Regions from separate parts of the Brevibacillus sp. AG162 genome, predicted to be linked through region 2. Evidence: a T-box and tRNA genes for the amino acid it is inferred to sense, from the RefSeq annotation. Region 2 holds a T-box; the other holds one or more tRNA genes.
What was found. The T-box of region 2 lies ahead of tyrS (tyrosine--tRNA ligase). A T-box ahead of a tRNA ligase gene usually reads a tRNA of that ligase, here a tRNA-Tyr.
Positions count from the first base shown of each region.

Region 1: it has a tRNA-Tyr gene. The T-box ahead of tyrS (tyrosine--tRNA ligase) is inferred to sense a tRNA for this amino acid. The anticodon was not compared.

Region 1 covers NZ_VFNO01000011.1:190,401-196,041, forward strand. Annotated here, with positions in the region: gene recF (DNA replication/repair protein RecF) at 1-902, shown strand, start outside; gene remB (extracellular matrix regulator RemB) at 914-1,201, shown strand; gene gyrB (DNA topoisomerase (ATP-hydrolyzing) subunit B) at 1,201-3,126, shown strand; tRNA gene FB479_RS25775 (tRNA-Ile) at 3,346-3,422, shown strand; tRNA gene FB479_RS25780 (tRNA-Ala) at 3,467-3,542, shown strand; tRNA gene FB479_RS25785 (tRNA-Asn) at 3,560-3,635, shown strand; tRNA gene FB479_RS25790 (tRNA-Glu) at 3,643-3,716, shown strand; tRNA gene FB479_RS25795 (tRNA-Val) at 3,755-3,830, shown strand; tRNA gene FB479_RS25800 (tRNA-Asp) at 3,856-3,932, shown strand; tRNA gene FB479_RS25805 (tRNA-Phe) at 3,968-4,043, shown strand; tRNA gene FB479_RS25810 (tRNA-Thr) at 4,058-4,133, shown strand; tRNA gene FB479_RS25815 (tRNA-Tyr) at 4,181-4,265, shown strand; tRNA gene FB479_RS25820 (tRNA-Gln) at 4,284-4,358, shown strand; tRNA gene FB479_RS25825 (tRNA-Lys) at 4,367-4,442, shown strand; tRNA gene FB479_RS25830 (tRNA-Leu) at 4,478-4,564, shown strand; tRNA gene FB479_RS25835 (tRNA-Gly) at 4,573-4,648, shown strand; tRNA gene FB479_RS25840 (tRNA-Arg) at 4,655-4,728, shown strand; tRNA gene FB479_RS25845 (tRNA-Pro) at 4,761-4,837, shown strand; tRNA gene FB479_RS25850 (tRNA-Leu) at 4,854-4,935, shown strand; tRNA gene FB479_RS25855 (tRNA-Gly) at 4,943-5,016, shown strand; tRNA gene FB479_RS25860 (tRNA-Ser) at 5,025-5,113, shown strand; tRNA gene FB479_RS25865 (tRNA-Met) at 5,139-5,215, shown strand; tRNA gene FB479_RS25870 (tRNA-Trp) at 5,217-5,290, shown strand; tRNA gene FB479_RS25875 (tRNA-His) at 5,321-5,396, shown strand; tRNA gene FB479_RS25880 (tRNA-Arg) at 5,417-5,490, shown strand; tRNA gene FB479_RS25885 (tRNA-Leu) at 5,499-5,583, shown strand.
Region 2 covers NZ_VFNO01000003.1:715,565-724,005, reverse strand. Annotated here, with positions in the region: gene FB479_RS13390 (hypothetical protein) at 1-870, shown strand, start outside; gene tyrS (tyrosine--tRNA ligase) at 919-2,187, opposite strand; T-box leader at 2,245-2,474, opposite strand; gene FB479_RS30950 (ATP-binding cassette domain-containing protein) at 2,550-2,810, opposite strand; gene FB479_RS30945 (hypothetical protein) at 2,713-3,225, opposite strand; gene FB479_RS30940 (ATP-binding cassette domain-containing protein) at 3,242-3,667, opposite strand; gene FB479_RS13375 (DUF6138 family protein) at 3,982-5,646, opposite strand; gene FB479_RS13370 (suppressor of fused domain protein) at 5,685-6,746, opposite strand; gene FB479_RS13365 (RNA ligase family protein) at 6,882-7,520, opposite strand; gene FB479_RS13360 (AAA family ATPase) at 7,535-8,441, opposite strand, start outside.

The DNA of each region.
Region 1 (5,641 bases), on a different contig from region 2:
ATGTTCTTCGTCGCTACGGTTCTGTTCGTTTAGAGCTGCAGTTGACAACCAAGGGAAAGCGGGCCAAAATCAACGGAATGGAACAGCAGAAGCTGAGCGCTTATGTGGGGGCATTGAATGTCGTCATGTTTGCACCCGAGGATCTTTCCATTGTCAAAGGCGCACCTGCCCAGCGCAGACGCTTCATCGATATGGAAATCGGTCAGGTTTCACCTACGTATCTTTATTATTTGAGCAATTACAACAAAGTACTGGCCCAGCGAAATCAGCTTTTAAAGGATTTAGCCATGAAAAAAAGTAACTCGCTGGAAATGCTGGCAATTTGGAATACCCAATTAGCCGATTTAGCGGTAAAATTGTTACGGAAGCGTTTTGAGTTCATTCGGAAGCTGGAGACGTGGGCACAGGAAATCCACACCGGCATTACCGATGGCAGGGAAAGACTTTCTTTGCATTACGTAAACTCATCGCCCGTTACAGAAGAGATGACGATAGATCAGGCTGTAGATAAAATGCTTGCTGCCTACGAAGAGGTTCGCGACCGGGAAATCATGCGGGGGAGCACCCTGATTGGGCCACACCGTGATGATTTTTCACTTAAAGTGAACAACATGGATGTGCAAACGTATGGTTCCCAGGGACAGCAACGCACCAGTGCGCTGTCCATTAAATTAGCCGAAATTGAGCTGATTAAAGAAGAAGTGGGAGAATACCCCGTTCTTTTGTTGGATGATGTCTTGTCAGAGTTGGATGAACATCGGCAAACATTGCTGCTCGAAACCATTCAGGATCGAGTACAGACGTTTGTAAGTACCACAGGTGTGGAAGGCTTAAAGCATCAGGTTCTCCAGCAAGCCTCTCGTTTTTACGTGAGGGAAGGGAAAATCTCCGGAGAAAGGTAGGGGGTACAGGGATGTTTATTCACATTGGTGGAGATACTGTGGTGAGCACGAAGGAAGTCATTTCCATTCTTGATCATCAGACTGTGAAATCCTCAAAAATCAATAAAGCGTTCTTGCTTGAAAAAAGTAAGACAGTTGTTGACCATAGCGAGGAAGAAACGAAGTCTTATGTAATCACCCAGAACGCCATTTACTGTTCACCTATTTCTTCTCTGACGCTGAAGCGACGCGCTCAGTTCGTGGACAGCTTGGATCAGTTTCCCTTTGTACAAGCTGAAGTGGAGGAGTTGACAGAGTAGTGGATCAAGTGACGACGAAAGATACAAACTACGATGCGAGTCAGATTCAGGTACTGGAAGGGTTAGAGGCAGTTCGGAAACGTCCCGGCATGTACATCGGGTCGACCAGCAGCCGAGGTTTGCATCACCTGGTATGGGAGATTGTCGACAATGCCATTGACGAGGCGCTGGCCGGTTATTGCGACGAGATCTTGGTGGTCATTCATCCAGACAACTCCGTATCTGTAACCGATAACGGTCGAGGAATCCCGACTGGCATTCATGAAAAGACCGGGAAATCCACTGTTGAAACCGTTTTGACTGTATTGCACGCCGGTGGTAAATTCGGCGGTGGCGGGTACAAAGTGTCCGGCGGTCTTCACGGGGTAGGTAGCTCGGTAGTGAACGCGTTATCTGAATGGATGGAAGTCGAGGTTAAACAAAATAACCAGGTATACTACATGCGCTTTACTGTAGGCGCACCCGATGCCGATCTTGCTGTCATAGGTGAGACCGATGAAACGGGAACAAAAGTAACCTTCAAGCCTGACCCGACTATTTTTACCGAAACAACTGTATTTGAGTACGATATTTTGCAAAAACGCATTCGCGAGCTGGCGTTCCTTAACAAAGGATTGCGCATCACGCTGAAGGATACACGTCCAGATCAGCAGAAGGAAGAGTCCTTCCACTACGAGGGCGGTATCATCCAGTTCGTAGAATACTTGAATAAAAACCGGGAAGCCCTGCATGATGATGTGATTTATTGCGAAGGAGAAAAAGAAGGTCTTGTCGTGGAGGTTGCCCTTCAGTACAACGACAGTTATGTGAGCAACATTTACTCTTTTGCCAATAACATCAACACGCATGAGGGTGGTACCCACGAAACCGGATTTAAAACGGCTCTTACACGTGTTATCAACGACTACAGCCGCAAGTTTAACTTCCTGAAGGAAAAGGATCCGAATCTTTCCGGGGACGATGTGCGTGAAGGCATTACTGCGATTATCTCCGTAAAAATTCAAGAGCCTCAGTTTGAAGGACAAACAAAAACGAAGCTGGGCAACTCAGAAGCTCGTAGCATTACCGAGTCTGTCTTCGGTGACCGTTTTAACACCTTTATGGAAGAAAACCCGGGTGTAGCCAAAAAAGTTGTGGAAAAAGCCCTCATGGCATCTCGTGCCCGTGAGGCAGCTCGTAAAGCACGTGAAATGACTCGTCGCAAGAGTGCACTGGAAGTAAGTGCTTTGCCGGGTAAACTGGCGGACTGCTCTTCCAAGGACGCATCCGAATCTGAACTGTTCATTGTAGAGGGTGACTCTGCGGGCGGTTCTGCGAAGATGGGACGCGACCGTCATTTCCAAGCCATTCTTCCTCTTCGCGGGAAGGTATTGAACGTAGAAAAAGCACGTCTGGACAAAATTCTCGGCAATAACGAGATCCGTGCCATTATTACGGCTTTGGGGACGGGTGTTGGCGAAGATTTTGATATTACAAAGGCACGCTACCACAAAGTTGTCATTATGACGGACGCCGACGTCGACGGATCGCATATTCGTACGCTTCTGCTGACGTTCTTCTTCCGCTACATGAAACAGTTGATTGAAGCGGGGTATATTTATATTGCGCAGCCGCCTCTCTACAGCATCAAGCAAGGGAAGACGCTGCATTATGCTTATACCGACAAGCAGCGTGATGAGGTACTCGCTACCTTGAAGGCTCAACCGAAGCCTAACGTCCAACGCTATAAAGGACTTGGCGAGATGAACGCGGATCAATTGTGGGAGACTACGATGGACCCAGAAGTCCGTACGTTGCTCCAGGTAGATCTCCAGGATGCTATGGATGCCGATATGGTGTTTGAGACACTGATGGGAGACGAAGTAGAGCCTCGCAGGGAGTTTATTGAGCAATACGCGGCAAATGTACGTGATCTTGATATTTAATTGGAACGAAGAAGAGCTTGTCCTTTACCGGGCAAGCTTTTTCTTAACGAAAATTTGAAAACACCATTTGAAATATACGATGAACATGACTTATAATAGATTGTGCTTTTGTTGAACTAGTAATTCACAAAAAAAGTTCACCTACGCAATAAAAAAAATCAAATTTTCTATTGCAATGAATTTAAAAGTGTGATAGATTAAAGTTCCGGAAGTAATCACGGGCCTATAGCTCAGTTGGTTAGAGCGCACGCCTGATAAGCGTGAGGTCGGCTGTTCGAGTCAGCCTAGGCCCACCACTTACATAGCTGATATGACAACTGTGTCATGAAAGCGATGGAATGGGGCTGTAGCTCAGTTGGGAGAGCGCCTGCCTTGCAAGCAGGAGGTCATCGGTTCGATCCCGTTCAGCTCCACCATTCTAAAATATGATTATTCCTCGGTAGCTCAGTTGGTAGAGCAATCGGCTGTTAACCGATCGGTCGGCGGTTCGAGTCCGTCCCGAGGAGCCATTCAAATGGCCCGTTGGTGAAGCGGTTTAACACAGCAGCCTTTCACGCTGTCATTCAGGGGTTCGAATCCCCTACGGGTCACCTAGCAAATGCCCCCAATGAAATAGCGGGGGGATTGTGGAGGCTTAGCTCAGCTGGGAGAGCATCTGCCTTACAAGCAGAGGGTCGGCGGTTCGATCCCGTCAGCCTCCACCACTTTTAACAACTGAATGTTTTACATGGAGCTGTGGTGAAGTTGGAGTTCACGCCGGTCTGTCACACCGGAGGTCGCGGGTTCGAGTCCCGTCAGCTCCGCCATTTTTCTCAAGCGATGGCGAAATAATTACGCTTGAGGCTCGGTAGCTCAGTCGGTAGAGCAGAGGACTGAAAATCCTCGTGTCGGCGGTTCGATTCCGTCCCGAGCCACCATTTATACAAAACACGCCGGTATAGCTCAATTGGTAGAGCACCTGACTTGTAATCAGGGGGTTGTGGGTTCAAGTCCTATTGCCGGCACCACTTTTTCTTTGAAAGTTGAATAAGGTTTACTTTTGAAGGACAAGCTTGGGGAGATAGTGAAGTGGCTAAACACGGCAGACTGTAAATCTGCTCCCTCCGGGTTCGGCGGTTCGAATCCGTCTCTCCCCACCATCTTTACTTCATGGCTATTGGGGTATAGCCAAGCGGTAAGGCAACGGACTTTGACTCCGTCATTCCTAGGTTCAAATCCTAGTACCCCAGCCATTTTTCGAGAGCCATTAGCTCAGTTGGTAGAGCATCTGACTTTTAATCAGAGGGTCGAAGGTTCGAGTCCTTCATGGCTCACCAGTTTTTCAAAAGCGAGAGATTGATCTTCATACAATGCGGTCGTGGCGGAATTGGCAGACGCGCTAGATTCAGGTTCTAGTGGTGGCAACACCGTGGAGGTTCAAGTCCTCTCGACCGCACCAATAAACATGCGGACGTAGCTCAATTGGTAGAGCGTCGCCTTGCCAAGGCGAAGGTCGAGGGTTCGAGACCCTTCGTCCGCTCCATAACATGTGCCCTTAGCTCAGCTGGATAGAGCGTTTGACTACGAATCAAAAGGTCGGGAGTTCGAATCTCTCAGGGCACGCATCTTCATCTTAAAAAGTGAAGAACTGTAATCGGGAAGTAGCTCAGCTTGGTAGAGTACTTGGCTTGGGACCAAGGGGTCGCAGGTTCGAATCCTGTCTTCCCGACCATGTTTCAAATGAATATGCCGGTGTGGCGGAATGGCAGACGCGCGCGACTCAAAATCGTGAGGGAAACCGTGGGGGTTCAAGTCCCTTCACCGGCACCATATTCAAGCGGGTGTAGTTCAATGGTAGAACTCCAGCCTTCCAAGCTGGTCGCGTGGGTTCGATTCCCATCACCCGCTCCATATTTTGCGGAGGGATACCGAAGTGGTCATAACGGGGCGGTCTTGAAAACCGTTAGAGTGCAAGCTCACGGGGGTTCGAATCCCTCTCCCTCCGCCACTTCTTTTTATTGCGAAATAATTATGGCGGCGTAGCTCAGATGGCTAGAGCGTTCGGTTCATACCCGAAAGGTCGGGGGTTCGATCCCCTCCACCGCTACCATAGGGGCATAGTTTAACGGTAGAACGAAGGTCTCCAAAACCTTTGGTGTGGGTTCGATTCCTACTGCCCCTGCCAAGGAACATTTTTAAAAACGTATACATTATGGCGGTCGTGGCGAAGGGGTTAACGCACCGGATTGTGGCTCCGGCACTCGTGGGTTCAAGTCCCATCGATCGCCCCATTTTTTTATAACTACAATATGTCTCAGTAGCTCAGCTGGATAGAGCATCCGCCTTCTAAGCGGACGGTCGGGAGTTCGAACCTCTCCTGAGACGTTTTACATGCGGTCGTGGTGGAATTGGCAGACACACCATCTTGAGGGGGTGGCGGGGCGACCCGTGCGAGTTCGAGTCTCGCCGACCGCACCATTAATTCAATGAAGTTGAAAAAACATCTTGATTAATGAAAAGTTATGTGTTATATTAA
Region 2 (8,441 bases):
CTGAATCGGAACGGTAATGATATCGGTCTACATACCCTCTATCCATACGAAATAAGGCACTACCAAAAAACTACGGAAGATGCCTTGCAGGTAATGAAAGATCACTTCCAGAGCAGTACATGGATTGACCATGGGTATCTGAAGTCCAGCTTTGCGTTTAACGCGCTCGACATCCACACTGCGAATTACTTGGCGCATCAATGGAAAAAATACGGCACATCGTATTTTTGGCACTACAGTTCAGAAGATATCGCCAATCCAAACAATGGCCTTGATTTGTACCAAACCCAAAGAGGCGACGCTCTGCGCACCCCTCTCTATTGGTCGCATCCGACTGTCACCGGCCCGTTTTATTCATGGTCGGCTGCCACCATTCCGGAAGATACACTGTATCTGTATCGAGAACAAAATCTCCAGCAGCTCATTCAAAATCGTGGGGTTTTTATCAACCATACCTACTTGGCAAGAATTCCGTCCAATAAGAAAGGCGGGAAATTTGTCATTCGGGATGCCAAAGGAAACTGGATCATTCATCCTGATTTTGACCGCTTGTTGAAGCGAATGGACACGCTGCGCGATCAAGGCAAATTGCATTTGACAACCGTACGTGAAATCATGGATTATTGGCTCGCTCTCTCTCAAGTCAGAATCGAATATGCACCAAACGGCTCTATTGTTCTGCACAATGATGGCAAGCGCAAGATTTCTGGTCTTTCCATGGCGACAAAAGCTACGGAAGTCTATGTGAATGGGATGAAGCCGTCGCAAAAGAAAACAGATGGCGATCTTATCTTTTGGTTCGATCTGGAGCCGAATGCAGTTGCTGTTATTGCTGCGAACAAAGTGGATAGTATTGCACTCCCGAAATAAAATTAAAAGCTTCCCTAGCGGTTCTAGGGAAGCTTCTTATTTCTTCATCTATTGAGACAATTTTACCAAGCTGTAGTTTTTCTTGCCTTTGCGGATAATGATGAAGCGGCCGCCGATAGCGAGACTTGGCGTTACTTCCAGTTCCAGATCAGTAACACGCTCGCCATTCATGGAGATAGCTCCTTTTGTAATATCCTCACGTGCTTGACGCTTGGATGGCTCAATGCCGATCTCAACGAGCCAGTCGACAATGTTCTTCGTTTCGAGGGTAGATTCGTACGTCGGCATTTCTTTGAAGCCTTGCTCGATCTCATCTGCCGACAGCGATTTAATATCACCAGTAAACAAAGCAGCTGTAATGCGTTTCGCCTGCTCAAGCAATTCCTCGCCGTGCACAAATCTCGTCATTTCCTCAGCCAGCGCTTTTTGCGCCTCGCGTTTATGTGGCTCAGTCTGTACTTTTTCAGCCAGTTCTTCGATTTGCTCTTTGGAGAGGAACGTAAAGTATTTCAAGTATTTCACAACATCGCGGTCGTCGGTATTCGCCCAGAATTGGTAGAATTCGAATGGTGTTGTCTTGTTTGGATCGAGCCAGATGGCTCCTCCTGCTGTCTTCCCGAATTTCGTTCCATCTGCCTTCAGCATCAGAGGAATCGTGAGACCGAATGCTTTTGCTTCTGGCCCTTCTTTTTTGCGAATCAGATCGAGACCGCTCGTAATGTTGCCCCATTGGTCGGAACCGCCGATTTGCAGCTGAACATCTTCATGTTTGTACAGATGCAGGTAATCCAGCGATTGCAGAATTTGATAGGAAAACTCCGTAAACGAAATGCCGCTCTCCAGTCTGCTCGACACGACATCCTTGGCAAGCATCGTATTGATGCTGAAGTTTTTCCCGTAATCTCGCAAAAATTCAATGACATTAATTTTGTGCGTCCAGTCGTAGTTGTTCACCAAACGGATTTGGTTGTCTCCTTCTGTAATGAACAGCTTTTTCATCTGTGCAGTGAGTTTTTCGACGTTCTCCTGTATTTGTTCAAGTGTTTGCAAAGAGCGCTCAGATTGACGGCCGCTCGGATCGCCAATTGTACCTGTTGCACCACCGATCAAAATGACCGGACGATGACCAGCGAGCTGGAAGCGTTTCAGTACCATGAAAGGAATCAAGTGACCGATATGCATGCTGTCACCTGTTGGATCTACACCACAATATAACGAGACTGCTTTTTCATTCGTTAATTCTCGCAGCCCTTCTGCATCTGTTTGCTGATTGACGGCTTCGCGCCATTCGAGTTCGTCGATAATATTCACTGCCATACACTCCTTCAATCTCCTATGGTAAAAAACAAAAAATCGCCCCTTGTCTATTGTAGACATAGGGACGATTGAATAACCGTGTTACCACCCATCTTGCACCAATGGACCCAAGCGTTAGCGCAGGCCATTCATGCCACTCGTAGCGAGTTATCGTTCGCGATTCCGCTCGGCATTACCCGAGATACTCCAGAGTGTAATTCGCTCGCTTATTGTGTACCGGGTTCCATCAACCCCCGGCTTTCTAGAACAGGGAATAAGCTGCTACTGGGCTCTTTCAACGTATGTTTCATATGAAATTAAAGTCAGTATATTGAATTCAAATAGCAATGTCAACCATGTAGCAATGATTCCGCCACGATCCCTTATTTTATTTTCGTGAGACCGTCGGAAGTTAGTTCATAAACAGCTGTTGCGACTTCATGTAAATACCGTCGATCATGCGAAATACTGATAATCACACCGTCAAAAGCCGTTAAGGCGCGGCACAGAACAGGAGTCGTCAAAGGACTGAAGTTTCTGGTCGGTTCATCCAGTATCAATATTTCGCACTGCTCCAAAATCATTTTTAACAGGAGTAATTTCGCTTTCTGTCCTCCAGATAATTTTTGAATCGGTTGATGCATCGAATTCGCTCGCTTCTTCCACACTCGGGATCTCTAGAAACGATTCCGACGCTTTCTCCATTCGCTCTCTTTGATTTTTCAAAGACTTGATTTTCTTTTGCAGTCGCGGATCTGACCGTACGTTTCGATGCTGATGCTCCGCCTTATTCCAAATGTCATGCCATTTCTCCATTTGCTTTCTATGATCAGAAGCTTGCTTTTTGGCTATCTGTTCTTGTTTGCTCAAGTTGTTCTCCCGATTGGCGAGGTAAATCTCATATGGTTCTCTTGAAAACGTATGTTTGGGTACTTGTTTGCGCTTCGTCAGTTCCATATGAAGGATACTGTTTGCTGTATTCGCAATAAAAGTTTCGTCATGCGATACATAGATGACAGGAATAGCCGTCTGTTGAATAAATTCTTCCAGCCACTCCATTGTTTGAATATCCAAATCATTCGTGGGTTCGTGCCAACAGACTTAAAAAGCGGTATTTGAAACGCTCACCACCAGACAGAACACCCATTTTTTTATCTGAATCCAATACATGAATGTCGAAATCATCCATCGCTCTCACCAGTTCTTTGCTCCATTGATTTTCAGCAAAAAAGTCGGCGATGGTCATTTGTCTTTCTTCGTCCGATAGCTCCTGCGAAAGAAAACCCATGGAACATTCGTTTCTCAATACTTTCCCTTCAAATGTACAATACTCGGCAATCATTTGTTCCTCGTAAATGAATGTTAATAAGCTGCTTTTTCCATTTCCCTCTTCCCCGATGATGGCAATCTTGTCGCCGAGTTGCAGGGTCAGATGCAAATTTTCAATGAGAGTCCTGTCGTCTTTTTTGGTGGTAATCGTGATATTGTGCAGTTCAACCATTTGGATTCCCCATTTCGTTTTTCCGTTTCTCGTCATTTACTCTTTGTTCATCTGTATCACCCCCCTTTTTTGACAACAAAAAAAGATGCTTCTGTCCAATAAACAGAAGCATCTTGCTCTCATACTAGAAAACGCTATATGGAAAATAGCCCATACAGGAATTCAAGATATAAATTTGCGGGTGAATTTGGCTTCTTGTTTATTTATTATAGGATTGGCTTTTCCAATAAATAAACAATGGCGCAAATCATTCACCCTCCGTTTCATGTAGTTGCCTTCCATATAGCATGGCCTTCTAAATATTGTCAATGAAGCTATTCCACCAAGGCTAGCAATTGTGCAAGCTTGTCTTTGATGGGGGAAGATTCCTTTTTCACCGCCTGTGCGAGCTTCTTATTCCCGCCGAAAAGGCGATAAATAACGGTTTCCCGATGGTAATCTTCCATCGCTGCCAGCTCCGCTATGAGAGCATCCACCAGTTCTGGACGATCGATGGTCATATTTTTCAAAGGCTTCGCCCCTTCGCCACTGCCAAGCAAAAGAGAGACAAGTACCGGCATATTCTCTACGGTTACACCGTGCGCCTCCATAAAAGGGATGGCATAATCGTCCTGGGCAGACTGATGTTCGGTGTCGACCAGCTGCATATAGCGACGAACGAGCGGAAAATAATCACTGCTAGTTAAGCCAAGCGCAAATACCGCATAGGTGCCAGGCATGACGGATTTCTCACTAGGCTCTACATCCCCGTACCACGCGAACTCCTCCATCGCAAGCTCGGCATATTCTGCGATTTTCGGGTATAAGACAGGATAACGCGACGCATTCGCAAAAAACTGATGGAGACCAGACTTCGCCAGCTTTTTTACTGGCAGGTAGTGCTTTTCGCTGCTCTTCAGCTTGAGCTTGTACCCTTTGGGAAAGCCTTCACGCAAAAGGCCGTTGATAAAATCGATGGCTTCACCATAGGCAGCTTCTTCCTCAAAAACGATCCGGATGTCGATTGCTTGCAAAACGTCATTGGCGCTTGCTTGAATCAGACTGCTTTTATACTCGTTTTCAAAGCGGCCGCTGCCCCGTTTTACATAGTCCACAGCTCGCTTGGAACCCAGCTGAACAGCGAGGTCCAAGAACTTCTTGCGGGTGTCCGGTTCCTTGTTACCTATTGCGAGAGCAACGTACAGGAAAAAGTCCAGCTCCTCTGTCTTTGGTTCCTGACGCTCCTGCTCGGGTTTCAAAACCCAATCCATTCCATAGTGCCCGGTACGGTCGAAAAATTTGACTAAAAAACGCTCATCCGCCCAGCCTTTTAAAGCCAAAGCAGAGTGGTATGTCCACGAATCACTGCGTTCTTTATTGGAGCGCAGCTTTTCGCTAAGACGCTGGATGAGTGGTTCGATAAGCTCCTGCTTTTGTTCCATCAAATCGGGATTTGCGAGACAATGGGCGAAGAAGAAATCATCTCTTTCTTTCGGACGTACAGGAAGCTCCGCTTTAATTTTTGTCTCGATAAATTGATCCAGTGCTTGTTTTAGACTCTCGCGTTTTCGCTCGTTTATGAAATGGCGAGAATGGCATTGCACCGATTGTTTCCACTCGAATTCGAAGACGAGCTCGAAGCGGTAATTAAAAAAGCGAGGACCATAGTCGTTGGAAAGGAAAAGGGATTCCATACGTTCACACAGTGCCGGAAAAAACTCTTGCATAAGCATTTCCTCTGTAAGCTCCTCCATGTAAGAACCCGCGTCGTATTTGTATGAGTCGTCGCTCCAACTGAACGGTTCATGGACATCCACGTGGATTTTGCCATTGGCCCAATTAAGTTTTCCTTTTCTCCATGCGACCCTCAGGTAGTCTTTGATCCCCGCCTGCAGTTGACTCCAGTCTTTGATCTCGTTGATCCGCTGGTTCTCTTTATTGTAAATTTCTTGGATGGAAGTCCATACTTCATTTAGAAATGCTTCTGCTGCCTGATTCATTGAATGACTCTCCTCCTCGCCAAAACAACGCTACCGTCCTAACCGATGACCTTGACGACATTGCCCTCGCTATCAGTAATATTGGTTTTCACAATGTTTATAGCAATTCCTTTCAGGGAAGGGATCTCAAAGCTGCTTTCCTTTGGAAGCAACTGCTTGGTAAGTGCATTCGTCGTCGCATCATCGAGAACAAAGCGAATGACGTCCTCTCCAGGAATACATTCAGGCTTGTCTCCTGCCTCAAATACAACGCGGACATCAGGTCCCACCAGGCTCAGGCTTTCCCCTTTTCGCAGACGTCCACGGAGAATTTTTCCGATAACTTCCGCTTGCTTAGCTCCCAGCCTCAGGGTCGAAGGCGTTTTCTTCAAGAAGCCCTTTTTACCTGGCTCCCAGCCAAGCTGACTCACAAACAAATAGGCAGTGTTGGAGCCTTCTTGTTCCATTCCTTTTTGAACAGCATCAGAAACTGTAGAGTTGCGCAGGAGAGAATCCCGCTCGAGATCGGTTATGTAGGAAGGCATGTACGGCAAGCCAGATTGGAGTACGCCATGTGTATTCCAAGCCATCATCGCATCGAGTTCATCACCTGTGATCCCAACCATTTGCAAGAATTGGACTCGACCATTCGGCGTATCGATTTCGGCAAGCTGCGGGTCCTTGACAAAAGCGAGTGCAGTCAGTTCGGTATCGGCACCCAAGCATATCGGTCCGTTTGCATCCAAATGATCACCTGCTTGAAACACATTGCCCGTGTTGAATACGTAACGCCCCATATTTTGAAGCAGATTCAGCGCCCAAGCAGGAGGTTCTTCCTCGTCGTCCTTTCGCGCCAATCGAAACGTCAATTCAAAGCCAAAACCGCTTTCCTCTTCATTCTCGGATTCCTTTTCATACAGCTCGGTAAATCCATAGGTCACAAAATGCCAATGCGGGTAAGGCTCGTCTGATTTATAGGCGCTTATTCCATCCAATGGATCGTTACCACCCAGCGCATACGAGATGAGTGTCCCGTAATGCTTCGGCTCCTGCTCTCCATAAATATTTCTCATCTCCTGATCAATGGCATCCCAGCCCGCTGACATCATTTCTTCATTCATTTCTTCACTCATCGTTCTTGCCTCCCATGTAATGACTGTCTTAACAATAGCCAAAATGAATTTTGGATACTCTATTAGACCGTCAATACCACTTAACAAATTACATCGTTCTCATTCCCTTCTATTCAAAAAACTTTAATCGGTTGGTGCTATCCCATTCGGAACGACTGGCTTCGATAACCAATGCTGGTCGGTTTGCACATGATTTTTGCGCACAAACTTGGCGGCCGATTGTTTAAAATCTTCGTACGGAAACCTCTCCGTTACGCGTACCACGTACCCTTCTTGTTCACCGCCGAAGACAGATTGTTTGGTGTAGCAACTTTTTACGGTCTCTTCCTTCCAAATCCCCCTGTATAAGACAGGCGCTGTTTCTAAGCCAAGCAATTCGGCCCATTCGACCGTTTCATCCCACGACAAGCATTCATTGTTTTCATTCCAGATCGAGAAAACGTAGAAATAGCTCGTTAGGTGTTCGTAGTAGATGGAGTGCAGGGCATATACATTTTCCCCGCATATTCTCCAGCCTTCCGGGATATGAAACGAAATCGTCCCGTGCAGCATCTTTACCCAATGTCTAGATGCGTGGTCTTTGCTATCGAGTGACCTTGCATGGATGTGGTTTCTGTATAGAGTCGTATTCTCTCCATCCAGTTTTTCTGTCACGACTACTTCTTTTCCCTCGAAGTGAGTAACCGATCGTAAAATCTTATCATCGTCGGTTCTACTTCTTGACCAGGGTAAATGAAAGGTTCTCGGGTATTTTTTCAACATCATTTTTCACCTCCTTATTTGGCATAGGCATCTCCTTCCTTGAAAAAGTACAGCTTCCACAGGTACTCTTCGCCCAATAAATGATAAATCTCGGAAATATCTTGCTGTGTCCCGTAGTTAATCTTCATGTGCATTTGAATCAGATTGACGACTTCGAAGATAAAATCATCTTCGAATCCTAATTCTTTTAAGAAATGGCAAGCAATTTGCGCAGAAACATGCTCATGTCCGTAGTAGGAGTAATGGCCTTTCATCGGTTTGTAGGTTTTACAAAATGGTTTTCCTGTATCGTGAAACAAGGCGACCACTTGCATGAGAAATTTGTCTTCTTCCGTATAAAAGGCGTTTACATAATCGAAAACATGATACGTATGCTTGCACAAAGGATACTGATGATAAGGGTTTTCCTGATTAAACTGATACATCTCACGGAAGATCGGTATGGCATTCAGCCTGTCGAACAGCTCTTCATAGGAGGGTTCATTTTGAAGCAATTGAATAAACTCTTCTTTTTCAATGGCATAAGGAACTGATTCGTGCAAGAGATGAATGTGATCCCAGCCTTCATTCTTAATGGGAAAATGAAAGTTCTTCCGCATCTTCGCCAAGATGTATTCGTCTACGGTTCTCTTTCGGGAACGATTGCGCTCCAGGCAAACAGAATAAGGAACATCGACGTAATAGCATTCCTTTTGAACATCGGGAAATTTGGCAAGGACCTTCATTCTTTTCTCTCTGTCGATATTGGTCGCGTCTAAGATGACATTCTTTCCATTTGCCAGCTCTGTTGCAATTTTTGAATAAACCTCAAAAAATACTTGCGCTGACTTTTTTTGTTTTCGCTCATCACCGAATAAGTTTTGGCGAATTTCATCCGTAGACACGATGGTTGCCCGTTCCTTTTTGGCAATTTCTTGTGCC